DNA from 2 places in the Telluria sp. B2 genome. Region 1 is predicted to be linked to the other one. Evidence: predicted binding sites of a transcription regulator. Region 1 holds the regulator's gene; the other holds the start of a gene.
The links. The regulator FliA, encoded in region 1, starts transcription of late flagellar genes. The targets are predictions, from matches to a motif close to CTAAAGTTTNNNNNNNNNNNGCCGNTA.
Positions count from the first base shown of each region.

Region 2: a site for FliA is predicted at 12,866-12,892, ahead of ACSUZJ_RS02915 (LPP20 family lipoprotein). Genes of this name have one in related genera too.

Region 1 is NZ_CP196525.1:1,404,316-1,420,031, reverse strand. It holds gene ACSUZJ_RS06360 (M35 family metallo-endopeptidase) at 1-434, shown strand, start outside; gene ACSUZJ_RS06355 (hypothetical protein) at 452-946, opposite strand; gene motD (flagellar motor protein MotD) at 1,170-1,904, opposite strand; gene ACSUZJ_RS06345 (flagellar motor protein) at 1,910-2,653, opposite strand; gene ACSUZJ_RS06340 (RNA polymerase sigma factor FliA) at 2,635-3,363, opposite strand; gene ACSUZJ_RS06335 (MinD/ParA family ATP-binding protein) at 3,378-4,220, opposite strand; gene flhF (flagellar biosynthesis GTPase FlhF) at 4,213-5,628, opposite strand; gene ACSUZJ_RS06325 (dTDP-4-dehydrorhamnose 3,5-epimerase family protein) at 5,938-6,249, opposite strand; gene rfbC (dTDP-4-dehydrorhamnose 3,5-epimerase) at 6,132-6,677, opposite strand; gene rfbA (glucose-1-phosphate thymidylyltransferase RfbA) at 6,674-7,564, opposite strand; gene rfbD (dTDP-4-dehydrorhamnose reductase) at 7,580-8,470, opposite strand; gene rfbB (dTDP-glucose 4,6-dehydratase) at 8,467-9,495, opposite strand; gene flhA (flagellar biosynthesis protein FlhA) at 10,337-12,445, opposite strand; gene flhB (flagellar biosynthesis protein FlhB) at 12,472-13,638, opposite strand; gene ACSUZJ_RS06290 (hypothetical protein) at 13,972-14,211, shown strand; gene ACSUZJ_RS06285 (MraY family glycosyltransferase) at 14,229-15,362, opposite strand.
Region 2 is NZ_CP196525.1:651,017-666,732, reverse strand. It holds gene recQ (DNA helicase RecQ) at 1-1,335, shown strand, start outside; gene ACSUZJ_RS02980 (sugar MFS transporter) at 1,374-2,651, shown strand; gene trmB (tRNA (guanosine(46)-N7)-methyltransferase TrmB) at 2,859-3,539, opposite strand; gene ACSUZJ_RS02970 (succinylglutamate desuccinylase/aspartoacylase family protein) at 3,768-4,886, shown strand; gene ACSUZJ_RS02965 (DUF6064 family protein) at 4,893-5,579, opposite strand; gene ACSUZJ_RS02960 (aldo/keto reductase) at 5,589-6,509, opposite strand; gene ACSUZJ_RS02955 (cyanate transporter) at 6,621-7,844, opposite strand; gene ACSUZJ_RS02950 (nucleoside deaminase) at 7,848-8,321, opposite strand; gene ACSUZJ_RS02945 (LysR family transcriptional regulator) at 8,448-9,299, shown strand; tRNA gene ACSUZJ_RS02940 (tRNA-Gly) at 9,338-9,411, opposite strand; gene ACSUZJ_RS02935 (sugar-transfer associated ATP-grasp domain-containing protein) at 9,471-10,553, opposite strand; gene ACSUZJ_RS02930 (TraB/GumN family protein) at 10,840-11,871, opposite strand; gene ACSUZJ_RS02925 (hypothetical protein) at 11,985-12,290, opposite strand; gene ACSUZJ_RS02920 (VOC family protein) at 12,376-12,738, shown strand; gene ACSUZJ_RS02915 (LPP20 family lipoprotein) at 12,945-13,487, shown strand; gene ACSUZJ_RS02910 (flagella assembly protein FlgT middle domain-containing protein) at 13,477-14,682, shown strand; gene ACSUZJ_RS02905 (UdgX family uracil-DNA binding protein) at 14,925-15,716, opposite strand, start outside.

The DNA.
Region 1 (15,716 bases):
CGGCCGACGGCGTGGACTACCTCACCAGCCGCAAGCAGCAGGGCCCGCGCTACGTGAACTGGTTCGGCACGCACGAGGCCGCGCGCGTGACCACGGTCACGAACAATTTCACGGCCATCAAGAACGCCTTCGAGACCAAGCCGGTGAAGGTCGATTGCGGCTGCGACGAGCCGTATTTCGCCTATGTCTACCCGGCCCAGCCCTACAACATCTACGTCTGCAAGGCGTTCTGGACGGCGCCGCTGACCGGCACCGATTCAATGGGCGGCACCCTGCTGCACGAGATGAGCCATTTCGACGTCGTGGCCGGCACCGACGACCACGTCTACGGCCAGAGCGCCGCCGCCGAGATGGCGCGCACGGCCCCGCAACGGGCCATCAACAATGCCGACTCGCATGAGTACTTTGGGGAGAACACCCCGGCGCTGGATTGATCGGGCGAAGTTGCCGCTTACTGGCCGGTGTGGATGAAGGTCAGCGGCCGCGCGGGGCTTTCCGCCGGCTTGTCGAGCCGCTTCACATCGGTCAGGTAAGGGCCGTCATAGCCGATCTGGTAGCTGTGCCGGCCCTCCTTGAACGCGTAGGAGGGCGTGATGTCGATCGTGTTCTTCAGCTCCTTGCCTGGCGCGACCGGCACGTAATCGTCCGCCGTCAGCGCCGCGCGCTTCACCATCTTGCCGGTGTAGTCGAGCGGCCGGCCGTCGAAGGCGCGCACGTCGAAGCGGCGCCCGGTCAGTTCCTTTTCTTCCGCCATTTCGCGCGGGATCCAGATGGTCTGCTTGCCGTAGTTGTACACCGTCAGGTGGACCAGCGCGCGGCCGTTCACGGATTCGACTTCGATCTTGTTTCGGACTGCCACTTGGGGGTCTCCGGGGGCGGCGCCCGCGAGTGCGGGCAGGAAGCTGGCCGCCATCACGGTGGCGAGCAGGAAGGGTCGGCGTTGCATGGGTGCTCCATATGCTTGTGTGATTCCATTGTGCGGGCGGGAGACGGAAATGCCAAGGGCGGGGGTGGGTTTGACGTTCCGTGGTAGCGAAGGGTGAGACGGCGTGGACACAGGTGTCCACCCTACGCAACCCCGCAGTTGTAGGGTGGACACCTGTGTCCACGCGGTATAGAACGCTTGATGAAAGATTATTTCACCAACAGCAATAAAATGAAATTTTCTTTCACTCCGGCTTCGCCGCCAGGATCGTCACCGCGACCCTCCGGTTGCGCGCCCTGCCCGCCTCGTCGTCGTTCGACGCCACCGGCCGGTTCTCGCCATGCCCGACCGCCGTCATGCGCGCCGGGGCGATGCCGTTCTCGATGAAGAGCCGCACCACGCTGCTGGCGCGCACGGCGGACAATTCCCAGTTCGATGGAAACAACGGACTGGCGATCGGCACGTTGTCGGTATGCCCCTCGACCTCGATCGCATGCGGATCGTCCTTCAGCAGGCCGGCGACCACGCCCAGCGTCGCGCGCGATGCCTCGCCCAGCGCCGCCTGGCCTTGCGCGAACAGCACGCTCTCGCTGATCTCGACACTGACGCCGCGCGCGGTCTGCACCACGCGCACCTTGCCCGATTCGACCAGCGGCGCCAGCGAGGCGCCCAGGTCGCGCGCCAGGGTGTTCATGCGTTCGCGGTCACGCTTGGCCGCCTCCGCGCGCTTGCGCGCGATGATGCCGGACAGCGGCAGCGGCTCGATCGTGCTGCTGGCCTGCGGGGTCTGCGGATTGCCGCCGAAGGCGCTGCCCAGGGCGTCGGAGAGCACCTTGTACTTGCCTTCGTTGACGATGGAGATGGCGTACATCACGACGAAGAAGGCGAACAGCAGCGTGATCAGGTCGGCGTAGGAAATCAGCCAGCGGTCACGGTCCTCGCCATGCGGCTGCGCATCGTCGTAGCGTTTGCGCGCCATGGTCTTCAGCGCTTTGCCAGCAGGCTGGCCACGCGCTCTTCCACCACGCGGGTGTGGTCGCCGCTGGCCAGGTCGTGGAAGACCTCGGCCAGGATCTCGTACTGCACCACCTGGTCGGCGACGATGGCTTTCAGCTTGTTGCCGACCGGGAGGAAGAACAGGTTGGCCAGTCCCACGCCGTAGACGGTCGACACGAAGGCGACCGCAATGCCCGAGCCGAGCCGGGACGGATCGGACAGGTTTTCCATCACGTGGATCAGGCCCAGCACCGCGCCCAGGATGCCGATCGTCGGCGCATAGCCGGCGGCCGATTCCCAGATGCGCGCCGCCTGGCGTTCGGCGAATTCGAAGGCGTTGATCTCGGTTTCCAGCAGGTTGCGCAGCTTCTCCGGCTGGATGCCGTCTACCACCAGGCGCAGGCCCTTCTGGATGAACAGGTCCTTGGTGCCCATGTACTGCTCGAGCGAGAGCAGGCCGTCGCGGCGCGCGCTCAAGCTCCACAGCGCGATCGCACTGGCCAGCGGCTGGCGCTGGCTGCGCGGCGGGAAGAACACCCAGCGCAGCATGCGCATGCCGCGCCGGAAGCTGCGCGCTTCGGATTGCAGCAGCACCGCGCCGAAGGTGCCGACGACGACGATGGCGAAGGCCGCCGGCTGGAACAGGGAGGCGAAGCGGCCGCCGTCGAGCGTGTGCCCGACGAACAGGCCGGCCAGCGCCAGCGCCAGGCCGATCAGGCTGGCGAAGTCCACAGTCTCTCCCGCAGCGACGCACGCAGGCGCGCCACCGCTTGCGTGTGCAGCTGCGACACGCGCGACTCGGAGACGCCCAGGACGGCGCCGATTTCCTTCAGGTTCAGCTCTTCCTCGTAATACAGGCCCATCAGGATCTTCTCGCGCGGCGGCAGGTTGTCGATGGCCTCGATCACGGCCGAGCGGAAGTCGGTGTCGAGCAGCGCGCGCAGCGGATCGGATTCATCGACGGCATAGCGGTCGAGGAAGCTGTCGTTGCCGTCGTCCTCGTGGAAGTCCTCGTAATACACCAGCTGGTGGCCGCCGCCTTCGAACAGCATGTCCTGGTAGTCCTCGAGCGACATGTCGAGCGATTTGGCGACTTCCGATTCGCTCGGCGGGCGGCCCAGGCGTTGCTGCAGCGTGGTCATCGCGCCCTCCACCTTCTTCATGTTCTGGCGGGTGCTGCGCGGCATCCAGTCGTTGGCGCGCAATTCGTCGACCATCGCGCCGCGGATGCGCAGCACGGCATAGGTCTCGAACTGGGCCCCGTGGTTGTCTTCGTAGCGGTTGATGGCGTCCAAGAGGCCCATCATGCCGGCCTGGATCAGGTCGTCCACCTCGACCGAGGGCGGCAGCTTGGCCTTCATTTGGTGGGCAAGACGCTTGACCAGCGGCTGGTGCTGGGTGAGCAAGTGATTCTTGTCCGCTTTCCCTTTGACGGTATACATACTTGTGCTTTTTCTTAAGAACGCGCGCCGCCGTGGCGCCCCAGCCCGGCCATGCCCGGCAAGGCGAAGCGCCCGGCGAGCCGGCGAAACGCCACCGAGGCCCCGGCCAGCGGGAAGGCGTCGACCACGGTGCGCCCGAGACGCGCCGCGCGGTGCAGGTATTCGTCCGCCGGCACCGAGCCCATCGAGCTCAACGTTACCGCCAGGTAACGACTTGCCGCCGTCGCCATATTATCGTAAACCACCTTCGCCTCCGCCTCGGTGGCGCCGGTGACCAGGATGCCGAAGGGACGGCGCCCGAACTCCTGGGCCAGGCGTTTGATCAGGGCATAGGCGTTGGTGATCGAGGTGGCGCTGTTCGACACCTGCACCACGATTTCCGAGTCGGCCAGCATGGGCACGGCGAAGCCGCCTTCACGGTTCAGTTCGCCATCGACGATGACGATGCCGCCCTGCCCTTTCACCAGCACCTCGAAGGCTTTCGCCAGGCGGCGTTGCTCATCGCTGCCGGTGCGCGGCACGACGCCATCGCGTGCCAGCAGGGCGACCTGGAAGCCTTGCGGCGCATGCTGGACCACCTGGTTCAGCGCGCATTCCTGGCGCGCCACCTGCATCAAACTGACATGGCGTTCCATCTCCAGGTGGCAGGCGACGCCACGCGTTACGCCATCCCTGCGTTGGCAGGCGTCGACGATCATCACGTCGTTGCCGGCCTGGGCCAGCGAGGCGCCCAGGTTCACCAGCATCGCGGCCTTGTCGTCGCCCGGCGTGGCCGACAGGAAGGTCACGACGCGCGGCTTGGGACCGGCCAGCATCCGGCGCAGGCCTTCGGCCTGGTCGAAGTCGAAACTAGCCAAGGCGCACCCCGCGCAGGCTGCTGTCGCTGGCGACGTTGCCGGTATGCGCCATCACCAGCGGCAGGTCGGCGTCGTCGAACTGGTTGCCGGCATCGCGGCGGCCGCGGAAGGCGCGGTCGACCAGCATGGCGCGGTCGGCCAGGTGCAGGTCTTCCGGCACGCGCTGGCCGTTCGAGATGTAATGCAGGTTCAGCTTCTGCCGGATCACGACGTCGAGCACGCTGCCGATCGAGGCGGCTTCGTCGAGCTTGGTCATGATGCAGCCGTGCAGGCCGCTGCCCTGGTAGGCGCGCACCACTTCGTTCAGGGTCTCGCCCGTCGCGGTCGCGTTCAGGCACAGCAGGCGCTTCACGTCGGCGCCGGCGCCGGCCAGCATCGCCACCTGCTCGGTGACCATCTGGTCGCGCTGCGACATCCCGATGGTGTCGATCAGCACGGTGTGCTTGTTCCTGAGCTCCTTGAGTGCGATGCGCAGGTCGGCCTCGTCCTTCACCGAGTGCACCATCACGCCCAGGATCTTGCCGTAGATGCGCAGCTGCTCGTGGCCGCCGATACGGTAGGCGTCGGTGGTGATCAGGGCCAGCTTCTCGGGGCCGTGGCGCATCACGCAGCGCGCCGCCAGCTTGGCGGTGGTGGTGGTCTTGCCGACGCCGGTCGGGCCGACCAGGGCAAACACGCCGCCCTTGTCGAGCAGCGTATCCTCGTCGGCCATGGTGGTCAGGTTACGGGCCAGCACGGTCTTGATCCAGCGCATCGCCTCGGCCGCGTCCTTGTTGGCCGGCATCTTGTCGATCAGGTAGCGCGACAGCGAGGCCGAAAAACCGGCGCCCAGCATCTCGCGCAGCACGACCGCCTTCTGCGGCTCGCGCTGCTGGGTGCTGCCCCAGGACAGCTCGGCCAGCTGGTTTTCCATCACGCCGCGCATGGCGCGGATCTCGCTCATCATGCCGTTCATCTCGGCGGCGGCCGATTCGCGGGCCTGGGCGATCGCGGCCTGCATCATCTGGGTCATGGCGGCCATGTCGAAGGCCGGCTCCGGGGCCGGCGCTGCGGCGCGGCGCGGAGCAAAGGCCGCTTCGAATTCCGGCTCCATCTGCGCCGCGCGGCGCGGGGCGAAGAAGTGTTCCGGCGCCGGGGCCGGTGCGGACGGCGCGGCGCGGCGGTTCACGAAGGACGAGGCTTCCTGGTCAAAAGCGTGCAGGTGATCGAGGCGCGGCTGGGGCGCGGCCATCTCCGATCCGGCGGCCGGGGAGCCCAGCGCGGCGACGTCGTCGTTGTCGAGTGCGAGGATCTCGACCACGCCATCGACGGGCCGGTTCGAGAGGATGACGGCATCGGGTCCGAGCGCATCGCGCACCTTGCGCAAGGCTTCCCGGGATGTTGCCGCTGTAAATTTCTTCACATTCATCTTATTCTCCGCACTGCTAGGCTCGATTCAATGCAGGCGCAACTCGCCTGTCTACGGAAGAGATTATTGACGATGCCACGAAGCAACCATCCGGGGAAAAGGATGGGGAAATGGGGTCAATTCTCGCGGGGAGTGTCGGGTTCGCGGCCGGGCGCGGCCCTGGCGGGCGAAGGCTTGGGCTTGCAGACACGCGCAGAAGAACGTCATGCGTGTCCGGTGAAGCCCTGCACCCTAAGTTTGCGGCCACGGGTTGAAGCATGCGCTGCCGGAACGCATCTGACGCCTGCCGGCTTGTCATCCGCCCCCGGGTCAGGCAAACGTCTCCAGCTCACTGAGCAGGCGGCCGGCAGCATCCTTGTCGGCCATCCGAGGCATGAATCCGATCGGCCAGTCGATACCGACGGCCGGGTCGTTCCACAGCAGGGTACGCTCGAATTCGGGATACCAATAATTGGTCGTCTCGTAGAGAAATTCGTGCGCCGCAGGTCTACTGGGATAGCTTCTTAGTCGAATGCTTCTGCTGAAGAGAAGTTGCTGCCGACCTTGTCCTTGGCGGATACGATCGGTTCGGATGTGATCGGCCAGCTGATCCCGACTACCGGGTCGTCCCAGCGGACGCACCGCTCGAACGTGGGCGAATAGTAGTCGGTTGTCTTGTAGAGGAACTCAGCAGTCTCGGACAGCGTATAGAAACCGTGGGCAAAACCCTCTGGCACCCAGAGCTGCTTCTTGTTTTCAGCCGACAGGATCTCGCCGACCCATTGGCCGTAGGTGGGCGAACTCTTGCGCATGTCAACCGCAACGTCAAAGACCGCGCCATGCACGACGCGTACAAGCTTGCCCTGCGCATTCTGGATCTGGTAATGCAGGCCGCGCAGCACATGCTGCGTCGAGCGCGAATGGTTGTCCTGCACAAAAGTAACGCTTCTGCCGATCGCCTCTTCAAAATGACGCTGGCTGAAGCTCTCGAAGAAGAAGCCGCGCTCATCCCCGAATACTTTCGGCTCAAATAAAACGACATCCGGTATCGCCAGCTTGGTCGATTTCACAGGACGTTCTCCTTCAGCAGGCGGTTCAGGTACTTGCCGTAGCCGCTCTTGGCTAACGGGGCGGCCAGGGCGGCAAGCTGTTCGGAACTAATCCAGTTCTGACGCCATGAGATCTCCTCGGGGCAGGCAACCTTCAGTCCCTGGCGATGTTCGAGCGTCGCAATGAATGAGCTCGCCTCGAGCAGGCTGTCGTGGGTACCGGTATCAAGCCAGGCATGGCCCCGCTTCAGAATTTGTACATCCAGGCTTCCCTGCTTCAGATAGACCTCGTTCACTGCAGTGATCTCGAGCTCGCCTCGAGCGCTTGGCTTGATCGATTTCGCGATCTCGACAACCTGCGTATCGTAGAAGTACAGTCCCGTGACAGCATAGTTGCTTTTCGGAACCATTGGCTTTTCTTCAATGCTACAAGCCTTGCCGCTGGTGTCGAATTCGACCACGCCGTAACGTTCGGGGTCAGCCACGTGGTAGGCAAATACCGAGGCGCCGAAGGTCTTTTCGTTGGCTGCATGCAGCAGGGTTGCCAAGTCGTGTCCGTGGAAGATGTTGTCGCCCAAGACCAGCGCGCACGGAGAGTTTCCAAGAAATTTTTCACCTATCAGGAAAGCCTGGGCGAGCCCGTCCGGCGTTTCCTGCACCGCATATTGCAGATTCATGCCCCACTGCGATCCGTCACCCAACAGCTGAGCGAAGCGAGGAGTATCTTGCGGAGTTGAAATGATGAGCACGTCACGAATGCCGGCAAGCATCAGGGTACTCAAGGGGTAGTACACCATCGGCTTGTCGTACACCGGCAACAATTGCTTACTGATCGACAAGGTGGCTGGGTGCAGCCTGGTGCCGGAACCGCCGGCGAGAATGATGCCTTTACGATGAACCGAGGTCATATTGTTTTCTATGCTTTACAGAATTTCGCGGACCATACGGTCCACACCAGCGCGCCAGTCGGGCAGCGTCAAGCCGAACGTTACCTGCAACTTGTCCGTATCCAGGCGCGAGTTAAGAGGACGCTGCGCTGGCGTCGGGAAAGCCGTGGTCGGTACCGCCGCGACGCTGTCTGGCGCCGCCTTTAACGCCGCACCAGCGGCGCATGCGATGTCGAGCACGTAGCGCGCGTAGCCATGCCAGCTTGTCTCGCCGGATGCCGTCAGGTGATACAGGCCCGCGTGCTCGGGATGCAGCACGAGGTCACGTAATGCATGCGCGGTTACGTCGGCAAGCAGTTCGGCGCCGGTTGGCGCACCAAACTGGTCATCGATCACGGTGAGGCGCTCACGCTCGGCAGCCAGGCGCAGCATCGTCTTGGCGAAATTGCCGCCACGCGCGGCGTAGACCCAGCTGGTCCGGAAAATCAGGTGCCGCGGACAGGCTGCGGCAACGAGCCGCTCTCCTTCGAGCTTGGTCTGGCCGTACACGTTCAGCGGCTGTGGCTGGTCAGTCTCTTTCCAGCGAGCATCGCCGCTACCGTTGAAAACGTAATCGGTCGAGTAATGGACGATACCGGCCCCGACGCGCTGGGCAGCCTTGGCCAGCACTTCCGGCGCCAGCGCATTGATGGTGCGCGCCAGCTCGGGTTCGGACTCCGCCTTGTCGACTGCCGTGTGGGCCGCTGCATTGACGATAAAGTCCGGACGCACTGCTTCGACGCTCGCAGCAAGCCCGTCGAGGTTGGTGAAATCGCCGCAGAGGTCCTTGCTGTCGAAGTCGAGCGCAACGACCTGGCCGAGTGGCGCCAGGCTGCGCTGCAATTCCCAGCCCACCTGGCCGCCCTTGCCGAACAATAGGAATTTCATGCGGCCCTCGATTGCAGGGTAACGACCCATTCCTGGTTGGCCAGGTACCAGTCGACCGTCTTGCGGATGCCGGTCTCGAAGGTTTCCGCCGGCTTCCAGCCGAGTTCGCGTTCGATCTTGCCCGCGTCGATCGCGTAGCGACGGTCGTGGCCAGGGCGGTCGGTCACATAGGTGATTTGCTCACGGTAGGACTTGCCATCCGCGCGCGGTCGCAGTTCGTCGAGCAGGCCGCACAGGGTGCGCGCGATCTCGACGTTCTGCATTTCGTTCCAGCCGCCGACGTTGTAGGTTTCACCCAGCTTGCCTGCCTCGAGCACGCGGCGGATGGCGCTGCAGTGATCCTTGACGTACAGCCAGTCGCGCACTTGGGTGCCATCGCCATACAGCGGCAAGGCCTTGCCAGCCAGTGCGTTGACGATCATCAGCGGGATCAGCTTTTCAGGGAAATGGAAAGGACCGTAGTTGTTCGAACAGTTGGTCGTCAGGACCGGCAGCCCATACGTATGGTGGTAGGCGCGCACCAGGTGGTCGCTGGCAGCCTTGCTTGCCGAATAAGGACTGTTCGGCTGGTACTGGTTGGTCTCGCGGAATGGGTGATCGTCGTGCTCCAGCGAGCCGTAGACTTCGTCGGTCGAAACGTGCAGGAAGCGGAACGCCGCCTTTTCCCCATCTTCGAGGCCAGTCCAGAAGGCACGCACGGCCTCGAGCAAGTTGAAGGTGCCGACGATATTGGTCTGGATGAATGCGGACGGCCCGGTAATCGAACGATCCACATGCGACTCGGCGGCGAAGTTCACGATCGCCCGCGGGCGGTACCTTGCCAGCAGCTCGGCAACGAGTGCGCTGTCGCCGATATCCCCCTCGACGAAAATATGGCGCGCATCACCCTTCAGGCTGTCCAGGTTGTGCAGGTTGCCCGCATAGGTCAGCTTGTCGAGGTTAACGACTCGCTCGTCCGAACCCTGCAGCCAGTCCAATACAAAATTCGAGCCGATAAAGCCAGCCCCACCCGTTACCAAAATCATAATATATTTTCCAAAATGAGAATCAAAAGACTGCCGATCAACAAGTGTCCGCTGTTGCGAACACCAGTGCTTCGTCGACCGAGTCTGAACTGTGCAATTTTTCGTTCGCCAGCATAGGGCGAGATTGCAATGTCCATTGATAAATGCGGCGGTGGTATCGCCTTTCGAACAGTTCGGCTTGGTACTTGAGGAAAGGTATTTTAGCCGATCAACTTGCATTACTCCAGATAACAGCATGGAACCTTAAAGCAATAATTTTCCCTATGAGCAACTGCTGAACAATTTAGCTTCGTGCGAAGTCAGTGTTATCCACAGATGTGTTTTTTACACGGTGGATTTTGTTAAGCTGGCGCTCTACGCCCCAACTCAGCTGTTTGAGCGGACTCCAGGCGCGACTTCGATTCCTAACAGGGGACGCGCCAGGATCAGGCTGGTAGAACCGCACGAGATAAAAACCCCAGCAGCCTTCTTTGTTGTGCTGCGATAGCGCGGCCTCCTGCCGCACTGCGCAAAAAAACAGGCAGAGCCCTCCAGACCCATCCTGATGCCCGTATTAACAGCGTACGCGCGAACCTTTCATGACACACATCGGTGAGAATTCGTGAATATTTGGACGACCGACCAACAGTGATAAAAGATAGAAAATTTCACTAATATTCACAGCTGAGCCGAAGGAACTGTTCGGTTAACAACACCGTAGGTTTAAAAAAAGTTCTGCTTAAGTGTTGTTTTTTTGCCGAATCATTTTCAGGTATATCCCAAGGCAGTTTCAGGCGCGATAAGGGAAAGCGTCCGCTCTCCATGCCCGCATAGCTCTGAAAGTTACCGGCGCCATTCAGGATCACTGCGCCCCCACCAGGCTGGTCACCCGAATCGTCTTGGTCTCGGGAATCTCCGAATGCGACAAGACCTTCAGCTGCGGCAGTGCGCGGCGCAGGAAGCGCGAGAGCAGCACGCGCAGCGGGCCCGGCACCAGCAGCACCGGCGTGTGCCCCATCGCTTCCTGCTGCTGCGAAGCCAGGTGCGCCTGCTGGGCGATGGTGTCGGCCAGGCCCGGTTCGATGCCGGTGCCGTCGCCGCCCGCGCCCAGCGCCTGCATCAGCAAGCGCTCGAGGCGGTTGTCCAGGGTCATCACGCTCAGTTCGTTCGTGCCGGGGAACAACTGCTGCACGATCGCCCGTCCAAGGGCAATGCGCACCAGTGCGGTCAAATCGTTCGGGTCCTGGGTCTGCGGGCCATGCTCGGACAGGGTCTCGATGATGGTGCGCATGTCGCGGATGTGAACGCCTTCGAGCAGCAGGTTCTGCAGCACTTTCTGGAGCGTCGACAGCGACACCACTTTCGGCACCAGGTCTTCCACCAGCTTCGGCGATTCCTTGCCCAGGTGATCGAGCAATGCCTGCACTTCCATGCGCCCCAGCAGCTCGGAGGCGTGGGTCGTGACCAGGTGGTTCAGGTGGGTCGCCACCACGGTGCCGGCATCGACGACCGTATAGCCCAGGTTCTGCGCCTCGTCGCGCAGCCCGGCGTCGATCCAGACCGCGGGCAGCCCGAAGGCCGGGTCGACCGTCTGCTGGCCCGGCAGCGTTCCGCTGGCCATGCCCGGGTTGATCGCGAGGAACTGGCCGTTGATCGCTTCACCGCTGCCCACTTCCACGCCCTTCAGGGTGATGCGGTAGGCCGAGGGTTTGAGTTCCAGGTTGTCGCGGATGTGCACAGGCGGCGCCAGGAAGCCGACTTCCTGGGCAAACTTCTTGCGGATGCCCTTGATGCGCTTGAGCAGCTCGCCGCTCTGGGCATGGTCGACCAGCGGAATCAGGCGGTAGCCTACCTCCAGGCCCAGGGTATCGACCGGCATGATGTCCTGCCAGGTCGCTTCCTCGGTTTCGGCGGACGCGGCCTTGGTGGCGCCGGCCGCCGCCTCCTCGGCCGCGGCTTCGGCTTCGCGCTGGGGCGCCTCCTTGTTGCGTTTGCCGAGCAGGTAGCCGCCACCACACAGCGCACCGGCCAGCAGCAGGAACACCAGGTTGGGCATGCCCGGGATCAGGCCCAGGCCACCGATGATGCCGCCGGTAATGTACAGCACTTCAGGCTTGGCGAAGAGCTGGCCGACCATCTGGCCGCCGATATCCTGGTCGTTTGCCACGCGCGACACCACCATGCCCGCCGCAATCGAGATGATCAGGGAAGGAATCTGCGCCACCAGGCCATCGCCGATGGCCAGCAGGGTGTAGGTCCTGGCGGCGTCGCCGACCGCCATGTCGTGCATTGCCACGCCGACGATCAGGCCGCCGATCACGTTGATGAGGGTGACCATGATGCCGGCCACGGCATCGCCCTTGACGTACTTCGAGGCACCGTCCATGGCGCCGTAGAACTCGGCTTCCTGGCCGACTTCGGCGCGGCGCTTGCGCGCCTCGGCTTCGCCGATCATGCCGGCGTTCAGGTCGGCGTCGATCGCCATCTGCTTGCCCGGCATCGCGTCCAGGGCGAAGCGCGCGCCCACTTCGGCGATACGGCCCGCGCCCTTGGTAACGACGGTGAAGTTGATGATGGTAAGGATGACGAACACCACGATACCGACGGTGTAGTTACCGCCGATCAGGAAGTGGCCGAAGGCTTCGATCACCTTGCCGGCCGCGGCGCCGCCGGTATGGCCTTCGGTCAGCACAATGCGAGTCGAAGCCACATTGAGCGACAGGCGCAGCATGGTCGACACCAGCAGGATCGCCGGGAAGGCCATGAAGTCGAGCGGCTTGACCGTATACAGCGCGGTCAGCAGCACGATCACCGACAGCGCAATGTTAAAGCTGAAGAACAGGTCGAGGATGAAGGCCGGCAGCGGCAGGATCATCATCGCCAGCAGCAGGATGATGAGGATCGGCGCGGCCAGGGCATTGCCCCGGGCGCCGAGTCCGCTCAGCCAGGCAGGCAGTCTCAAACTGTTCATCGAATTGCTCCGTTACTGGTATCTGGTTATTGCGGTTGCTGCGGTTGCTGCGCCTGCGAAGCCGGGTTCAGCGGGTCCATTTCCGGCGGAACAGGCAGCCTGGTCGGGCGATCCGGATACTGTCCGCCGACCTTGCTGTAGTTGCGCAACTGGAAGACATAAGCCAGCACCTCGGCCACGGCCGAGTACAGCTTCTCGGGAATCTCGTCGTCGATCTCGGTGTGCTTGTAGAGCGCACGGGCCAGGGCCGGGGCTTCCAGCAGCGCGACCTTGTTCTCTTTCGCCAGCTCGCGGATCTTCGCCGCGACCTCGTCGGCGCCCTTGGCCACCACGCGCGGCGCGCCTTTCTGGCCGTCGGTGTACTTCAGCGCCACCGCGTAATGGGTCGGGTTGGTCACCACGACGTCGGCAGTGGGCACATTCTGCATCATGCGGCTGCGCGCCATTTCGCGCTGGAGCTGGCGAATCCTGCCCTTCATCTGCGGATTGCCCTCGGCTTCCTTGGCTTCCTCGATCATTTCCTGGCGCGTCATCTTGTGCTTGTTGGCGTAGTGCCAGAGCTGGTAAGGGCCATCGATGGCCGCGATCGCGCCCAGCGCGCCGACGATGAAGAGAAAGGCGCGCCACATCAGGCTGGCCAGGTGGGCGGTCGAGGTGCCGAGCGGCTCGACGGCCAGGCCCAGCACCGCATCCATTTCGCTCATCACGACCACCCAGGCCACGGCGCCGACCAGCAGGGTCTTGGCGACGGCCTTCAGCAGTTCGACCAGGGCATTGGTCGAGAACATGTTGCCCAGCCCGCTGATCGGGTTGAGCTTCATGAAGTTGGGCGTGAACGCCTTCGCGCTGAAATTGAAGCCGCCGATGAGCAAGGGCGAAGCGATTGCAACGAGCATGATGGCAAAGGCCAGCGGCAGGCAGGCGAGCAGTACGCCGCCAACGTCGGCGGCAATGCGCTCAAGCAGGACGTCCGGGTTGTAGACCTGCTCGCGGTTCAGGCTCAGGCCCGACTCGAGTGCGCCCGACAGGCGGCCGACCAGGCTGCCGCCGGTGATCCAGAGGCCGGCGCCGGCCGTCATCAGGACCGTGAACGTGGCCAGTTCGCGCGACCGGGGAACGTCGCCTTCTTCGCGCGCCTTTTCGAGTCTCTTGGGTGACGCGTCTTCTGTCTTTTCTGCGTCGCTGTCTGCCATGCCCTGCTCCGTGATTGCCCTTGCTTGTACAGGGCGCGATTATGACTGGAGTTGCCGCAAGGCTATAAGCCGATTAACCGAACAAAATAGGGTCTATTCCGGCGCTTACGTAAATTCAGGGGAGAACGTCAATGCGAAAACAGCAGGAAATGGAGGGGTGCGTGAAGGGCTACCGCCACCGCAAAATTGGTGTATTGTGAGCATTAAAAGAATCTGTGGTTTTACTGCCAGTCGTCGTCAAATCCGGCACAGAATCTCACAGAATCTCACGCAGGCCGTGCTAAGCTCTCAATAATTGAGGGTTGCTTTGTGGCAAACCGAAAGGCGAAGAACATGAAACTATCGAAACGCCCACTGCACAATTTCACGCCAAGTATTGCTGTCCTCTCGCGGTATTGCGAGCTGCTCGACAGGACCCTCCCTCATTTGCGGACCCTGCTGTTGGTTGCTGGCCTGGCTGCTGCCGCCCTCAAGGCAGGGCCGCTTGCCGACTACCTGTTCAGCGCAGGCCTGCTGCTTCACTGGGCGATCTGGTTCCAGGGCTGGTGGACAGGGGCCCGCTCGCGTCGCTAAGCCCTGCTCTGCCAAGGTCAGCCGACCGTGCTGACCTCGTCCACTTCATCGGCCTGCGCAAGTGCGGTCTTGCTTGATGTCCAGCGCCCACGCACCACACGGCCGTACACAGCGATGTACAGGGCCAGCTGGATCAGCACCAGGGCAACGGCGCTGCTCACCGAGCCGCCCAGGAATACACTGGCCGCGATGCAGATCGCGATGATTGGGCCCATGATGCAGACGACGCCGGCATTACGCTTCCAGGCACGTGCAGGGTCGCGCGCCACATGCTTGAACACCACGCGACGGAAGATCAGGGTATGCAGGTGCAGCGCATCCGGTGCGCCAGGGCTGACGTTCTGGATGAAGCGGCGGCGATAAATGCTGAACAACACTTCGATGATGGGATAGGCGCATACACCCAGCACCTGCCAGGCATTGATTTCTGCGTGCCTGTTGAGCAGCAGGACGGCCATCTCGGCAACCCAGAAACCGAGGAAATAAGCGCCGCCATCGCCAAGGAAGAGCTTGCCGGTGGGGTAATTCAGGACGAGGAAGCCACACGCGGCGCCCACGCACAGCGCCGCCAGCATCATCACGAAAGCATCATTATGCTGCCAAGCAATGATGCCCAGGCCTGTTGCCATCAGGATGATAGTCGTACTCGACAAGCCGTTGAATCCGTCGATGATGTTCACGGCATTCGCAGCGCCAGCCACCATGATCGCAGTCACTGCGATGGCGACCGGTGCATATACGAGCAGGCTGTCGAGCCCCCAAATGTCCATTTCCTCGACAGTAGCGCCAAGCATCACACTTGCGAGCAAGGCACTGGCAATCGTTGCCACAAGCCGCACACGCACCGATACTCTTTTGGTGAAATCTTCGATAATGCCGGCTACGAAAGCAGGGATGCTTGCGCACAGCAGAAGCAGGACGAGATCGAGTTGTGCCGCATTGAATTGGCCGGGGAACAGTTGAGTGAATGCAAAAATTCCAAGCAGGAGGCCGGCGACAACGCCAACGCCACCGATACGGGGCACTGCGGTCGTATGTACCTTTTGCACACCACCAAGATCGTGATCGTGCGACAGCTTTCCATGCCAACGCTGTGAACCGACGATCAGCGCGCTGACCGCGAGACTGGCGCCCGCGCTCAATGCACCCATTGTTACTACATTTTCTAAAAGCATTCTCTCTACATCCTAATCGTCACACGACGCTACCTGAGAAGACATTCTGGCAAACACAACACTTTCAACGCGCCAGAAGGGCGCGCAGCTGACGAGCTGTCGTATAAAAGTAACTAGCTCCAGGCAAACCGGTAGCTATCCAGGCACCAGAGTCGTCGTGTTGAAGTAGAGCACTGAAAGTCACACGACAGACTATCCTGTCGGGCCTGCCCTACTTGTAAGAATTTGTCCGTTTTTTGTCTTTTAGATCACACATCAACGGCGATCGCAGAAGACTTCTGCTGACGCTGCCGAGCTGAACGATAACATTTTCTCCATACACACTTCGCA
Region 2 (15,716 bases), 750 kb from region 1:
ATCCTGCACGAGCGTTTCCCGGACGTGCCGCGCATCGCGCTGACCGCGACGGCCGACCAGCAGACCCGCGCCGAGATCGCCCAGCGCCTGCAGCTGGAAGAAGCGCGCCAGTTCGTCTCGTCCTTCGACCGCCCGAACATCCGCTATGCGATCGTCGAGAAGACCAACGGCCGCAAGCAGCTGCTCGACTTCATCACCACCGAGCACCCGGGCGACTCGGGCATCGTCTACTGCCTGTCGAGGAAAAAGGTCGAGGAGACCGCCGACTTCCTGAACGAGCACGGCATCCGCGCCCTGCCCTACCACGCCGGCATGGAACACAGCCTGCGCGCGGGGAACCAGGCGCGTTTCCTGCGCGAAGAGAACATCGTGATGGTCGCCACCATCGCTTTCGGCATGGGCATCGACAAGCCGGACGTGCGCTTCGTCTGCCACCTCGACCTGCCGAAGAGCATCGAGGGCTATTACCAGGAGACCGGCCGCGCCGGGCGCGACGGCATGCCGGCCAGCGCCTGGATGGCCTATGGCCTGCAAGACGTGGTGCTGCAGCGCCGGATGATCGACGAGTCGGAAGCCGACGAGACCTTCAAGCGCGTGCTGTCGATCAAGCTCGACGCCATGCTCGGCCTGTGCGAGACCCTGTCCTGCCGGCGCATGCGCCTGCTCGACTATTTCGGCGAGCGCTCCGGCCCCTGCGGCAACTGCGACACCTGCCTGATCCCGCCGGTGTCGTTTGACGCCACCGTGCCGGTGCAAAAGCTGCTGTCGGCGATCTACCGGGTCGACCAGCGTTTCGCCGCCGGCCACGTGATCGACGTGCTGCGCGGCGTGCAGACCGAGCGCATCAGCCAGTGGCACCACGACAGCCTGTCCGTGTTCGGCATCGGCAGCGACCGCAGCGAGCAGGAATGGCGCGCGATCGTGCGCCAGGTGATCGCCCTGGGACTGGTCGCGGTCGACCATGACGCCTTCAGCTCGCTCAAGCTCACCGAAGCGGCGCGCCCCGTGCTCAAGGGCGGCCAGAAGGTGCAGCTGCGCCAGTACCAGAAGCCGGTCAAGCCCAAGCGCAGCTTTGCTTCGTCGAAGGGCTACGAGGAGCTGGAACTGTCGAAATCCGAACAGGCGATTTTCGAGCGCCTGCGCTCCTGGCGCATGGGCGCCGCGCGCGAGCACGGCGTGCCGGCCTATGTCGTGTTCCAGGACGCGACCCTGCGCGAGATCGCCAAGACCAAGCCGACCTCGCTCGACGCGCTGCGCGGCGTGTCCGGCGTCGGCGAAAAGAAACTGGTTTCCTACGGCGAGGACATCGTCGGTATCATCAACGAGATGCTGTAGCACCCTGCCGCGGCACGATTCACCAAGAGCTTTACATCATGCAGATCGAATCCTCTACCGCCACCTCCAGCGCCCATCAGGTGCCTGCCAACGCCGCCAGTTTGCAGACCTTCGTGTTCGCGCTGTTCTTCATCTTCGGCGGCATCACCAGCCTGAACGACGTCATCATCCCCAAGCTGAAGGACCTGTTCACGCTCAGCTATGCGCAGGCGATGCTGGTGCAGTCGGCCTTCTTCGCCGCCTACTTCATCGTCTCGATTCCGGCGGCCGCCATCGTGCGCCGCATCGGCTACATGCGCACCGCCGTGGTCGGCCTCTTGACCATGACGGCGGGCTGCCTGCTGTTCATTCCGGCCTCGTCCTCGGGCGTGTTCGCCACTTTCCTGGTCGCGCTGTTCGTGCTGGCTTCCGGCATCACCATCGTGCAGGTGGTGGCCAACCCGCTCATTTCCCTGCTGGGCGCGCCGCAGACGGCGCACAGCCGCCTGACCTTCGCCCAGGCCTTCAATTCGCTGGGCACCACGGTCTTCCCCTATGTCGGCGCGATCCTGATCCTCGGTTCGCTCGCCACCGTCGACCCGGCCACGCTGTCGGGCGCCGCGCTCGACGCCTTCCGCGCCGAGGAGACGCGCGTGGTGGTGCAGACCTATATCGGCCTGGCGATCGCGCTGGTGATCGTGGCGGCGCTGGTCTGGCACAACCGCAAGAAACTGGTGGAGACGCCGGCCCCGAAGGTCAGCATGATGAAAGCCTTCGAACTGCTGCGCCAGCCGCGCTTCGCCTTCGGCGCGGCCTGCATCTTCCTCTACGTGGGCGCGGAAGTGGCGGTCGGCTCGGTGATCGTGAACTACCTGATGGAAGCGAACGTGCTGGGCCTGAACGCGGAAGACGCCGGCAAGCACGTGCCGCTGTACTGGGGCGGCGCAATGGTCGGCCGCTTCATCGGCGCGGCCCTGCTGCGCATGTTCTCGCCGGGTAAAGTGCTGGCCTGCGCGGCCGGCATGACGATCGCGCTGCTGCTGGTGTCGGCGAACAGCACCGGCCTGGTGTCGGGCTGGTCGCTGCTGGCGGTGGGCCTGTTCAACTCGATCATGTTCCCCACCATCTTCTCGCTGGCCTGCGAAGGCCTGAAGGAGCGCGCGGCGGAAGGTTCCGGCCTGATCTGCGTGGCGATCGTCGGCGGCGCGATCGTGCCCCTGATTACCGGGCACGCGGCCGATGCGATGGGCCTCAAGATGGCGCTGATCGTGCCGGCCATCTGCTATGCCATCATCCTGTGCTTCGGGGTGTTTGCGCGGCGCCCGCGGGCCAGGTAACGTCTCCGGTAGGGTGGGCACTCCGTGCCCACGCGGAAATCGGCGTCATGTTGCCCCGATTCCTGACAGGCCATTCGAAAAAAACAAACGCCTCCAAACGATCATTTGGAGGCGTTTCCTTTTGCGTGCGGCCGGTCACAACAGGCCCACACCTGGCATCGTTCCGCGTGGGCACCGAGTGCCCACCCTACGAAAAGCCGGTGTCGGTTATTTTTTCGTAAATACCAGGTCCCAGACCCCATGGCCGAGTTTTAGGCCACGGTTCTCGAACTTGGTCAGCGGCCGATAAGCCGGCTGCGGCGCATAGCCCTCGGCGGTATTCGCGAGCATCTCTTCCGCGCCCAGCACTTCCAGCATCTGCACCGCGTAGTCTTCCCAATCGGTCGCGAGGTGGATATAGCCGCCCGTCTCCAGCTTCTGGCACAGCAGCTTCACGAACGGCGCCTGGATCAGGCGGCGCTTGTTGTGGCGCGCCTTGTGCCAGGGATCGGGGAAGAACACATGCACGCCGGCCAGCGAGCCGTCCGGGATCATGTGGTTCAGCACTTCGAAGACGTCATGCTGGACCAGGCGCAAATTCTGGATCTCCTGCTCGCCGATCTGCTTGAGCAGGCTACCCACGCCCGGCGTGTGCACTTCGACGCCGATGAAATCCTTCTCGGGCATCAGGCGCGCGATGTGGGCCGTGGTGTCGCCCATGCCGAAGCCGATCTCGAGGATGACCGGCGCCTTGCGCCCAAAAGCGGCCTCGTAGTCGAGCATCTCCTTCTTGTACTCGATCAGGAACTTGGGGCCCAGTTCCTCGAGCGCGCGTGCCTGGCCGGTCGACAGCCTGCCGGCGCGCGTGACGAAACTGCGGATGCGGTGTTCGGTAGGGTCGTACAGCATCGGACGGGCCGGGCCGTTGCTTGGCTTTTCTTCGGACATGGGAATCGGGTAATGAGGAAAGAACGGCCGCCATTATAGCTCACCGCCCCGCCGTCATTACCGCGGCAATCTGGCCATGGCATGGCAGAAACGCTGTTGCTACGCCGAATTAATGTGTGATCAGAAAGGCAATCTACGCGATAATAAATCTCCTGACTCTCACTTTCCAAATATCGCCGAGGCCCACCGATGCATGCGACCAAACACCCGATTGCGATCGAAGACAATGTCGCCACTTTCCAGCTCACCTCCTACCACTACGGCCAGCCCGGCAGCGGAAAAAAGGTCTATATCCAGGCCTCGCTGCATGCCGACGAGGTGCCGGCCATGCTGGTCGCCCACTTCCTGCGCCAGGAACTGGACCGCCTCGACGCCGAGGGGAAAATCCGGGGCGAGATCATCCTGGTGCCGGCGGCCAATCCGATCGGCCTGTCCCAGACCATCCACGGCACGCCTTTCGGCCGCTACGACCTGTCGACCGGGGTGAATTTCAACCGCGCGTATAAACACGTGGCCGAGGACCTGAAGGAATCGCTGGCAGGCAAGCTCGGCCAGGACGCCGAGGCGAACGTCGCCCTGATCCGCGAACATGCACGCCGCTCGCTCGAGCAGTGGTCGCCGCCCACCGCCGGCGGCCTGCTGAAGAAGACCCTGCTGTCGATGGCGATCGACGCCGACATCATGCTCGACCTGCATTGCGACAACGAGTCGGTGCTGCACATGTATGCGGGCGAACCGCTGGCCGAGGCGGTGCAGCCGCTGGCCGCGCTGATGGACGCCCACGTGCTGCTGCTGGCGCGCGAGTCCGGCGGCGAACCGTTCGACGAGGCCTGCAGCCGCCTGTGGTGGGACCTGGCCGAGCACTTCGGCCCGCAGGTCGCGATCCCGCCGGCCTGCGTCGCCGTCACCGTCGAGCTGCGCGGCGAGAACGACGTGCGCTACGAACTGGCCCAGCCCGACGCCCAGGCGCTGCTGCAATACCTGGCGCGCGCCGGCGTGGTCGACATTCCGGTCGAGCCGCTGCCCGCGGCGCGCTGCAAGCCGACGCCGCTCGACGCGGTCGAGCCCCTGGCCGCGCCCCACTCGGGCGTGCTGGTGTTCCTGAAAAAGCTGGGCGACCGGGTCGAGGCCGAGGAAACGGTGGCCGAGATCGTCAATCCGGTGACGGGCCAGGTGACGCCTGTCAAGCCCAAGCGCCCCGGCATCTTCTTCGCCAGCACGGCCCACCGCCACCTGCTGCGCGGCATGCACGTCTGCAAGATCGCCGGCGAGACCGGTTACCGCAAGGGTAACCTGCTGAGCCAGTAAAACGGCTCACGCAGGCGCGGCCCTTGTGTCGCGCAAGCCCAGGCGCGAAACGATGCCTGCCGCCAGCGCCAGCACCCCGGCCAGCGGCAGCACCCAGGCCTGGGCCACGCCCAGCTCCATGAGCGTGGCGCCGCTGATCGCGCACCACAGCAGCGGCAACGGCCACAGGAACCAGGACGCGCGCCAGAGCAGCAGCATGCCCAGCGTGGCCGCCACCGTCGGGTCCGGCGCGATGCCGAATACTTCGGCCTGGCTCCAGCCGTGCTCCTCGAACAGGGCGAACAGCGGATACAGCAGCAGCGACAGCAGCACGAGCGCGAATGCGAGCGCGCCCAGCAGACTGCGGTAGGACACAATGGACGGCGCCCGGTGCCGGCTGGCGAGCCAGGCCAGCAGTACGGCCTGCAGCGCGAAGCCGATCGCGAAATACGGCGCCGCCAGGTTGATGTCCGCATAGCGCCGGGCGTGGTAGGCCCAGGCCACCCACAGCCAGCTTGCGGCCAGCAGCGCCGCCGCCAGCCGGCCCACCTTGCCCGCACCGCGCACGATGCAGCCGACCAGCACCAGCCCCGCCGCGGCAGCCAGGATGTGGGCCGGCCAGAGGGCTTCGTTGAGCAGGGCGAACTGGCGAAAATAGGTCCGCGCCGAGAACATCAGCAGGTCGGACAGGGTGTAGGTCCACCATTCGCTCATGTCAGCCACTCAGGTCAGCTTTTGGACTTCCGCCACGATGCGCCTGCGCAGGGCCGCGTCGGGCAAGGGTCCGCGCGCGGCCAGCATGTTCTCGCGCGCGTGCGCCGGCTTCGAGGTGGCGGGAATCGCGCAGGTGACATCCGGATGCGACACGATGAATTTCAACAGCACCTGGGCCCAGCTGCTGCACCCGATGTCACGCGCCCATCCCGGCAGCGCTTTGCCGGCCAGCGCCTGGGTCAATTCTCCCTGGCGGAAGGGCCGGTTGACGATGACGCCGATGCGGCGCTCGCGCGCCAGCGGCAGGATGCGGTTCTCCACCTCGCGGTCGAGTGCGTTGTAGCTGACCTGCACGAAGTCGATCGGCTGGCTTGCCATGATCTTCACGATCTCGCCATGGCGCCGGCCTTCCGACGTGGTGATGCCGACGTAGCGCAGGCGTTTCTCCGCCTTCATGCGCAGCAAGAGAGGCAAATGGTCTTCCCAGGCCAGCAGGTTATGCACTTGCAGCAGGTCGAAGCGCGGGATGCGCCACAATGTGCGCGAGGTTTCGATCTGTTCCGCGCCACGGCTGCCGGTCCAGACCTTATCGGCCGAGAACACGCTTGTCGGATGCTTCATGCGCGCCAGCGCCTCGCCGATGACGGATTGCGCCGAGCCGTACATGGGCGAGGAATCGATCAGGCGCCCGCCATTGGCAAAGAAGGCGCGCACGACTTCGGTGCAGGCGGCGCGTTCCTGCGGGTCCTTGCCGACGTTGAAGGTGATCCAGCTGCCCAGGCCGACGACGGGAAGCTGTTCGCCGGACGAGGGAACCGGGCGGGTGAGCAGCGGCTGCTGGGCGGCGGCGAGCGGAGTGACGAGCGTGCAGCCGCCGGCCGCCAGCATGGCCTGCAAAACGAACCTGCGTTCCGGGGACAGCATCGGCATACGTTGCTCCAGCAAGGGGTGGACCGGTCTAGCCTGCATGTCAACACAGTTTGCCCAGGTCTTCAAGCAGCGCACGCCGGCTGTGCCGTGTCCTTGCCGGTTGCTGCCGTACTAGGGTTCCTGCTCCGCCATCCGGGCGCGGGGCTGCGGCGTTGCCGCTCGCATCGCGCCGGCGTAGCCTGCCGGGGCAAGGCGCCAGAACAGCATCGCGACGGCCGCCACACAGCCGAGGTGCAGCAGCCAGCCCGCCGTGAACCCGCCCAGCGACTCGCGCAGCAGGGCGACGATCCAGGGCGGCAGCGCGGCGATCAGGAAGCCGCCGCCCTGCATCAGGGCGGACAGGGTGCCTGCCTGCGCCGGATCGGGCAAGTGGTCGAGTGCGACGATCAGCGTCAATGCAAAGCAGCCGCCCAGGCCTGCGCCCAGCAGCATCGCCGAGGCGAACGGCGCCGCGTCGGGCCGCAGGGCCAGTGCGCCGAAACCGGCGGCCTGCATGGCCAGGGTGAACCAGAGCCAGGGCCGCCTGTCCCTGCTGTTGCCCGCCAGCGCAGGCAGCAGCAGGGCCGACGCCGCCTGGCTCACCGCCAGGAGCGCCAGCAGGCTGCCGCTGGCGGCGGCGCTCCAGCCGTGCTCGCGGTAGAACGGCGCCAGCCAGGCCACTACGGTCGAATAGCCGCCGTTGATCAGGCCAAAACAGGCCATCAGCAGCCAGACGCGCGGCCGGCGCAACCAGGCCGCCAGCGCCATCCCGTTCTGTTGCGTGAGCGGGTCGCGCGGCAGGCTGGATGCGGCCAGCGCCAGGGCCAGCGCCGCCGGCAGGACCATCCAGGCCAGGCCGGCATGCCAATTGCCGCCGGCTGCCGCGGCCAGCGGCGCCACCTGGGCGCCGAGCGCGCCGCCCGCCATCAGCATCGCCGAATACAGGCCCATGACGACGCCCACATGGCGCGGGAACTGGCGCTTGATGACGCCCGGGAGCATGGCCTGCACCACCGCGGCCCCCAGCCCCAGCAAGGCGGCGGTGCCCACCAGTTGCCAGCCGCTGGTGCTGAACAGGCGCAGGAAGGAACCCGTGGCGAGCAGGAACAGCGCCCCGATCACGCAGCGCCGCGCCCCGAAGCGCGCCTGCAGGAAGGGACCGGCAAAGGCGACCGCCCCCATCAGCAGCATGGGCACCAGGGTCAGGAGCGCCATCCCCTGCAGATCGAGCCCGGTGTGCAGGCCGATATCGGCTGCCAGCGGTCCGATGCCGGTAATGAAGGGCCGCAGGTTGAGTGCGATCAGGGCGACGGCCGCCAGCAACAGCGGGGTCGGTGCGCGGCGTGGCGGCTGCACGGATCAGGCCTGCCGGGCCCGCGCCTGTGCCCACTCGGCATACAGGTCGGGCTCGCCCTCGGGTCGCACCGGCAGGTAGCGGATGTCCATGGTTTGCTCGGCAAACGGCCTGGCAAGTTCCTCGTAGAGCGCCGCCGTGGACAGGCCGAAGGGGGCGCCGTCGTCGTTCGAATAGGCGTAGGCAACCGTGCTGACGCCGGCCAGGCGCATGGCCGCCATGCACATCGGGCAGGGATGACCGCTGGCGTAGACCGCGCAGCCGCCCAGGTCGGGCGAGCCGAGTGCGCGGCTGGCGGCGCGGAGGGCGCTCATCTCGGCGTGGGCGGTCGGGTCGCCGGTGGCATGGATCTCGTTGACGCCGGTGGCGATGACCGCGCCGTCGCGCACCACCAGGGCGCCGAAGGGACGTCCGCCCCTGCCGACGTTCGCGCGGGCCAGGGCGATGGCTTCACCCAGATAGGTTTGTTCGTCGCTCATGATCTCTTCCTTTCCTCTTGCTGCATGCCGTCGACTATAGCCAGCCTGCCCGATATTTGAAAATTAAATATTCAGATAGAATTCATTCATTTCCCGCATGATTACCGTCTATCCCAGCGAGATCCCATGCTCGACCCACGCCTGCTCCGCTCCTTTGCCGCCATCGTCGAGACAGGCAGTTTTACGCTCGCGGCAGAGCGCCTGGCGATGACGCAGTCGACCATCAGCCAGCAGCTTGCCCGGCTCGAAGAGAGCCTGGGCGCGGTGCTGGTCGACCGCACCGCGCGGCCGATCAGGTCTACGCCGGCGGGCGAGCGGCTGCTGGGCTATGCCCGCAGAATCCTCGCCTTGCAGGAGGAAGCGCAGGCGGCGCTGGGCGATCCGGCCGGCACTGCCTCGATCCGCATCGGCGTGCCCGAGGACGTCGTCAGCAGCGCGATGGCGCAGGTCTTCCATGACTTTACCCGGCGCCACCGCGAAGTCCACCTCGACGTGACGGCCGGCCTGAGCCGCGAGCTGACGCGCAGCTACCGCGCCGGCGAATTCGATATCCTGGTCGCCAAGGAGCCGACAGCCAGTCCCGACTGCCGCGCCACGTTCCCCGAGGCCCTGGCCTGGTTCGAAAGCGCCGATGCCCCGCAGGCCTGGCCGAATCCGGTACCCCTGGTCGCCTTCCCGCCGGGCGGCCTGTATCGCGAAGCCATGTTCGAACGCATCGAGCATGAAAGGCTGCGCTGGTACATCGCCTTCTCGGGCAGCAGCCTGCACAACGTCCTGGTGGCAGTAGAGGCCGGGCTCGGCCTGTCGCTCCTGCCCAGGGCTGCGGCTGGCGGCTACCGCGTGCGGCAGTATGCCCATTTTCCCGAAGAGCCGGCGATTGCCGTGTCCATCTATGCCTGGGAGAGCGCGGGCCTGGTTGCCGAGCTGGTCGAACAGATACGCGTGGTGCTCGCCGACAGGCAGGCGCGGTTTGGATAGAAGTGGAAATGCGGGGAAGACAGCGGAAGGAAGAGTACTGGAGCGGGTGAAGGGAATCGAACCCTCGTATGAAGCTTGGGAAGCTTCCGTTCTACCATTGAACTACACCCGCATCGCCTTGCATTCTACGCGAGCTTGCGCCGCGTTGACAAATGTTCAGGCTGACGCCGCTCAGACCACGAGGTTGTCGGCGATGACCTGGCGATACCCCTTCTTGTAGGCGACCTGCAGGATGTCGATGTCGTAGCGCCAATTCGCTTCGACGATGACCGGGCCGTCGTCGGTAATCGCCACATCCCAGCCGACCGTGTGCAGGCTCTCGATCGAGTGATGCGCCTTGGTCACCAGTTCGACCACTTCCCGCCAGTAGGGCAACTGCACGCCGACGATGGTTTTACCCGTGCGCGGATGGGCCAGCACGTCGGTCATCTTCGGCCAGGTGCGCGAGCGGGAGCCGCGCACGCCGATCAATTCGCCCGTGTCGGAATCGATGGCGCCGACCAGGTTGCCGCTCGAGCCATGGGTGAAGTTGTCGGTTTCGCTGTCGCCCACGATGATGCGCAGGCAGGAACCGATGACCTTGATGTCGCCGCCCTTCCTCACCGTGCAGATGCGCACCGTCGACAGGCCCTTGGCCTGGGTGATGTTGCGGATCACCTGGTGGTTGAACATCTTCGGCTGCACGATCAACGCCCGGGTGTACTCGAGGGCCGATTGGCAGTAGTCGAAGAATTCCGCGTAGGTGCCGCTGTTGCCGGCCCAGTGCAGGCCAAAATCGTCCACGCGCAGCGAGAAGGTGCCCTTGCCGTGCGAGCCATTGCTCGGCTTGAAGAAATACTGGCCTGGCACCAGCACGCGCGCCAGCTCCCCGGGCGAATGCAGGTGGGGAATGATGCCGCCGTTCGACGGCTGCTTCGTCACCAGCGCCAGGATCGGGATGGTGCGGATGCCGTGGGCATGGCAGTGTTCGAAAAAGCGCGACTTGTCGTCGGCGATCTGGCGTGCTTCCTTCGAGGTGATGGCCGCGTATTTCGCCTTCAGCGGTTCGTTGATCAGGTAGTCGGACCAGCTCTTCTTCGGCGTGCTGGCCAGGCGGTAGAGGGAAAAGTCCTTGGCGCCGATCCCATAGGCCGAGCGGGCGTAGATCGGTCCCCAGATCAGGTGCACGTCCGACAGTTTGCGGATCGACGACAGCGCGTACATTTCGGCGCGTGCGTAATCCGAGAGGACCTCGGCGACACGGGATAACTTCATGCTCTACCCTTTTCCACTGGTTGTTCTGATGACGCGAGGCGGTCCCGGACATGCGTGCAATGTCGGGAATCCATGTCGCCTCGTCAGCAATGATAGCGCAATGGCAAGTATTTCAGGTGCACGGTAGGCCTGCGGGGCGCTAGCGGGGGAAAGTGTGGTGGGATGGGGACGGTTTCGGAATCGTGGTCGCTTCGTGCTTCCGTTGCGCGGTGCTGCTAATCATAAGATTGTTGAACGCGTGGACGGCGAAGCCGTCCACCCTACGGGTTTGCCCGATCCGTGCCGCTCAGTTCGGCTTTTCAACCGTGTAGCCTTTCGCCTTCAGCTTCGCCAGCGCACCTTGCGGCGACAGGACTTCCTTCATGCCCAGGACGGCGAAGGTGCTGGTGTTGTTTTCCAGCGCTTTCTCGGCGGCCGCGAGCCAGCCGTCGAGGGCGCGCTGCTTCATGGTCAGCAGCTCCGGCTGCAGCCTGGTGAGGGCGCTGCTGAGGAAGGCGTTGTTGCAGGCCGTTTCGCGGTCGGCAAAACTGAGCTTTTCGATGGCGTCGAGCTCGCCGACAGCCCAGGCGTTGGCGCGCACGCGCATCGCTTCGATGTCCGTTTCCAGGCGATCGATCGTCGCGGCCAGGCAAGGGATGTCTTCCATCGCGCCTTTCTTGAACTCGCGCGCCGCCTTGCCCGGTTCCTTGAGGTCGACCTCGACCGTGTTCGAGGTGTACTTGACCTTGTGCTTGTTCGCCATCTTGCCGAGGACCTGGCGCAAGTCCGGGCCCTTGTGCAAGCCGGCCTCGGCCAGGGCACGGCGGTACAGTTCCTGCGCCACGAACACCGGACGTTCGCGCTCGATATCGTCGTCCTTGCCGAAATACTTCTGCTTCAGCGGCACCCAGCGCGCGTACAGCTCGGGCGGCAGCACCTCCTTCAAGGTGGCGCCATCCGGATTCTTCTTGATGCCGACCAGGAAAGGCAAGGCGGTCACGCCGCCCCAGCCGACACTGACGCTGGCCGTCGGCGCGCCCAGGTATTCCTGCGATTGCGCGATCTTGCGTTCGACGGCCTTCGAGCGCCATTCCATGTCCTTCGGCAGCGGTTCATGGATCCCGAACACCCACATCACGTGCTCGCCCTTCGACACCTTCCACAAGCCAGGGCCAGGACGCTGGCCCGAGACGAGGATGGTCTGCGGGAGCGGTTCTCCATCCGCCGCCAGCGGCGCCGTGTCGGCCACGGGCTGCGCCGGCTCGGCGGGCGCGGTCTGCGCCAGGGCCGGCAGGGTCAGGAAACACAGGGTCAGTGCGGGCAAGGCGCGTTGCAACATCGTGACATCCCTTTTCTTTTCGTTGATGGGAGCATTGTCATAGCGTCAAGCAATATAAGCAAGAAACAAGTTGTTACAAGAGGCATATGCATGCCTGATATCTCTGCCCGCTTTTACTCCTGCCGCTTGCGCGCCGCCCAAGGGCGCAGCACCAGATATTTTGGCACGGCGGTACGCGATTCACTGCTGGCGCTGATCAACTGGCGGCGCAACAGCAAGGCGATGGCGCGCTGTGCGGTTACGCGCGACAGGCCGGTATCGAGCGCGATTGCCGTATAGCTCAGTTGCACGGCGCGGCCGGCGTTCGCCTCGATGCGGTGCCACAGGTAGGCATAGATGAGGAAGGCGGCGGGCGAGCGCTCATGGCCGACGAGGTCGGGCATCAGCACATCCAGCACATAGGGATCGAAGGCGGTCACTGTACTCACCAAGAATATAGTCATGGTGATTATAGCCGGGGCCGTCCTCATGGGAGAATGCCGGACCCACCACGCAGGAGACAGCATGATCACCCACATCAAATTCGTCAGCATCCCGACCCGCGACCAGGACGCGGCCCTCGCCTTCTATACCGAAAAGCTCGGCTTTCGCGTGATCACCGACCAGCCTTTCGACGGCAAGCAGCGCTGGATCGAACTGCGCGTGGGCAGCTCGGAGACCCGCTTCGTGCTGTTCACGCCGCAAGGCCAGGAAGAACGCATCGGCAGCGCCTTCAACGGTTCGCTCGCCTGCGACGACGTGGAGGCGACTTATCGCCAGTTGTCGGCGCGCGGCGTGGATATTTCCGAACCGCAGAAGCAGCCCTGGGGCACGTTCGCCATCATGAAGGACCCGGACGGCAACCAGTTCGTGCTGTCCTCGTCCTGATCGGTAGAGCCTTCTTCGGCCCGATTCCCGGCCCGGCCAGTCCTGCACCGACCCGCCGGGCTTTCTTGCCGAACCGTCAAGTACAACGCTTTTTTGCGCCATTTCGGTACAAATATTTCCCAAATCCATCAAGATCCGGCGTCAGCGTCCGTTATCCAGTCTGATACCGCGCCCGTTTGCGCACAGTACCCACTACCGGATCCGTTATGAAACTCGTCGCTGTCCTCGCCCTTGCCGCTTCCACGCTGCTGACCGCATGCGGCACCGTGCGCATGCCCACCTCCGCCGCCCAGCCGGCGCATGCGCAGAGCGCCGTCATCACCCTCACCGCCACCGGCTACGGCGCCGTCAACACCGCCGCCTGCCAGGGCGAATGCGACCGCGTCTCGCCGGCCCAGCGCAAGCTGCTGGCAATGCGCGCCTCGCGCCTGGATGCCTACCGCGCCATGGCCGAGCAGGTGTACGGCGTGCGCGTCGAAGGCGGCAGCACGGTTGGCTCGCTTGCCCTCAAGGACGACAGTTTCAAGGTGTATATTGACGCCTTCATCCGTGGCGCGCGCGTGACGAATACCGCCCAGCGCGAGGACGGCACCTACGAGACGACCGTGGAGATGGATTTCGACCCGCATGCAGCGCAGTACCAGGCCCAGAGCAGCGCACCGCCGGCAGCGGCGAAGAACGCCCGCACCATGCTGGGCAACGCCGGTCCCGGCGCTGCCTATGGCGCGTCGTTCTACCATGCGCAATAAGGCAGCACGGTTCCTGCGCGGCGCCGCCCTGGCGCTGTTGTTCGCGCTGACCGGCGCCGGCGTCCACGCCGCGCCGGCCGAAGCCGAAGGCGTGGCCCTGGTGGCCGAAGGCGGCGTCGAACGCGCGCGCCAGGTGGCAATTCGCGACGCGCTCGATCAGCTCGGCCTGCGCAGCGCGGCCCGCGTCGATGTCGCCGCGGGCGCCAGCACGCGCGGCAAGCTTCTCGAGAGCAGCCGCGTCCAGCCGGCCGCCGAATTCGACCGCTACCGCATCGTGCGCGAATGGCAGACCGGCCAGCTGCTGCACGTGCGCGTCCAGGTCAAGGAAGAAGAGGCCCGCCCGCGCGGCAACGTCAACCTCGCCTACCGCAAGAAGATCGTCGTCACCCCCTTCCACGTGCGCAGCTCGCCCCAACTCGACGACGTCGACGACATCGCCACCCGCCTGCCGCAGGAACTGCTGCGCCGCATGACCGGCAGCGGCAAATTCCTCGGCAAGGACAGCCCCTACGTGATCGCCCCGGGCGCCAGCGGTCCGGCCACCGACCTTGCCGCAGTGCGCCGCATCGCCTCCATGCACGACGCCCAGTTCGTCATCGCCGGCGAGATCGTCGACGCCGGCAAGTTCGGCAAGCCGGCGTACTACGGTTTGATCAGGAAGGATGCGCGCCGCATCGAGATCGCCTTCTACGTCTACGACGGCCTGTCCGGCGCCCTGATCGCGCGCCGCACGGCTATGGCCGAAGGGGTGGGCGAGCAGCGCGTCGGGCGCGACAAGCCTTTCGGCAGCGCCAGCTTCGCCGCCACGCCGTTCGGCGGCGCGATCCTGCGCGCGCTCGACGAGGGCGCCGCCCAGATTGCCCAGGACCTGGGGCCGCTGCCCTTCATGGCGAAAGTCGTGCAGGTGCAGGGCGAACGCATCTTCATCGACGCCGGCAGCACCTCCTCGGTGGCGCCCGGCGACCAGCTCGTGGTCTACCGGGCCGACCCGCGCCAGCAGGTCTACGGCAGCGATCCGCTGACGCCGCTCGGCACCGTCGAAGCGCCGCTCGGCACGGTGTCGATCGTGCAGGTGCAACCGGGCTTCGCGATCGGGAAGATCGATCCGCCGGCCGCGGCGAAGCAGGTCAGCGCGGGGGACCTGGTGCGCTTCGATGTGGCGCTGGCGCCGGCGGAGAAGGGGGCGGAGCGCTGATGTCGTAGGGTGGACACCTGTGTCCACGCGGTGCACCGGCTCCGAGTCGAACATTCATTTTTATCGGCACGCGGCGATGCGCAGCCATCGGCAAGACCATCCGCAAACGCTTGCCGATGCCGTATCCGGTGGGTTCGAGAACCCACCCTACGCCTGACGCCGCATGCGGGATCGCCTTCGTACATTTGCCACTGCTGTACCGCGTGGACACAGGTGTCCAACCTACAAAAGCCAACACCATGTCACGCCGGCGGCTCTTCCGGCGGCCTGTCCAGCAGCGCGTGCGCCAGCTTCAGGCCGTCGACCATGACCTTGAACGCCTGCCGCTTGGCCTCTTCGTCGGGCACGCGCAAGATATACGAGGGGTGGTAGACCGTCACCACCCAGCGCCCATCGTGCCGGATCGGCTTGCCGAGCTTGTCCTTCAGCGTCACGCTACCGCTGCCCAGCACCGATTTGAGCGCCGTGGCGCCCAGCGCCACGATGACCTTCGGCTTGATCGCGGCCAGCTCCTTTTCCAGCCAGTAGCTGCAAGCCTCGATCTCGCGCTGGGCCGGGGTCTTGTGCAGGCGGCGCTTGCCGCGCGGCTCCCACTTGAAATGCTTCACGGCGTTGGTGAGATAGACCTCGCGGCGCTCGACGCCGGCGGCGTCGAAGACTTTGTCGAGCAGCTTGCCGGCCGGGCCGACGAAGGGATGGCCGGCGAGGTCTTCCTGGTCGCCCGGCTGCTCGCCCACCAGCATGATGGGCGCTTTTTTCGAGCCTTCTCCGCCCACGGCCTGGGTCGCGTACTGCCACAGGTCGCAGCGCCGGCACTCGTCGAGTTTCGAGGGCTGCTGGCGTTCGGGCTGGGCGTCGGCCGGGGCGATCGGGATCGTGGCGCCACTCTTGCGCCCGACCGCCTGGGCCTGGCCGGTGCGGCGCGCGCCCAGCGCGGCGTTGGTCACCATGTCGGGCACGATCGCCCCTTCCGGCAGGTTCTTCCAGAAGCGCGAAGGGATGTGGCTTTGCATGACCTGGGTGTTCAGGCGCGC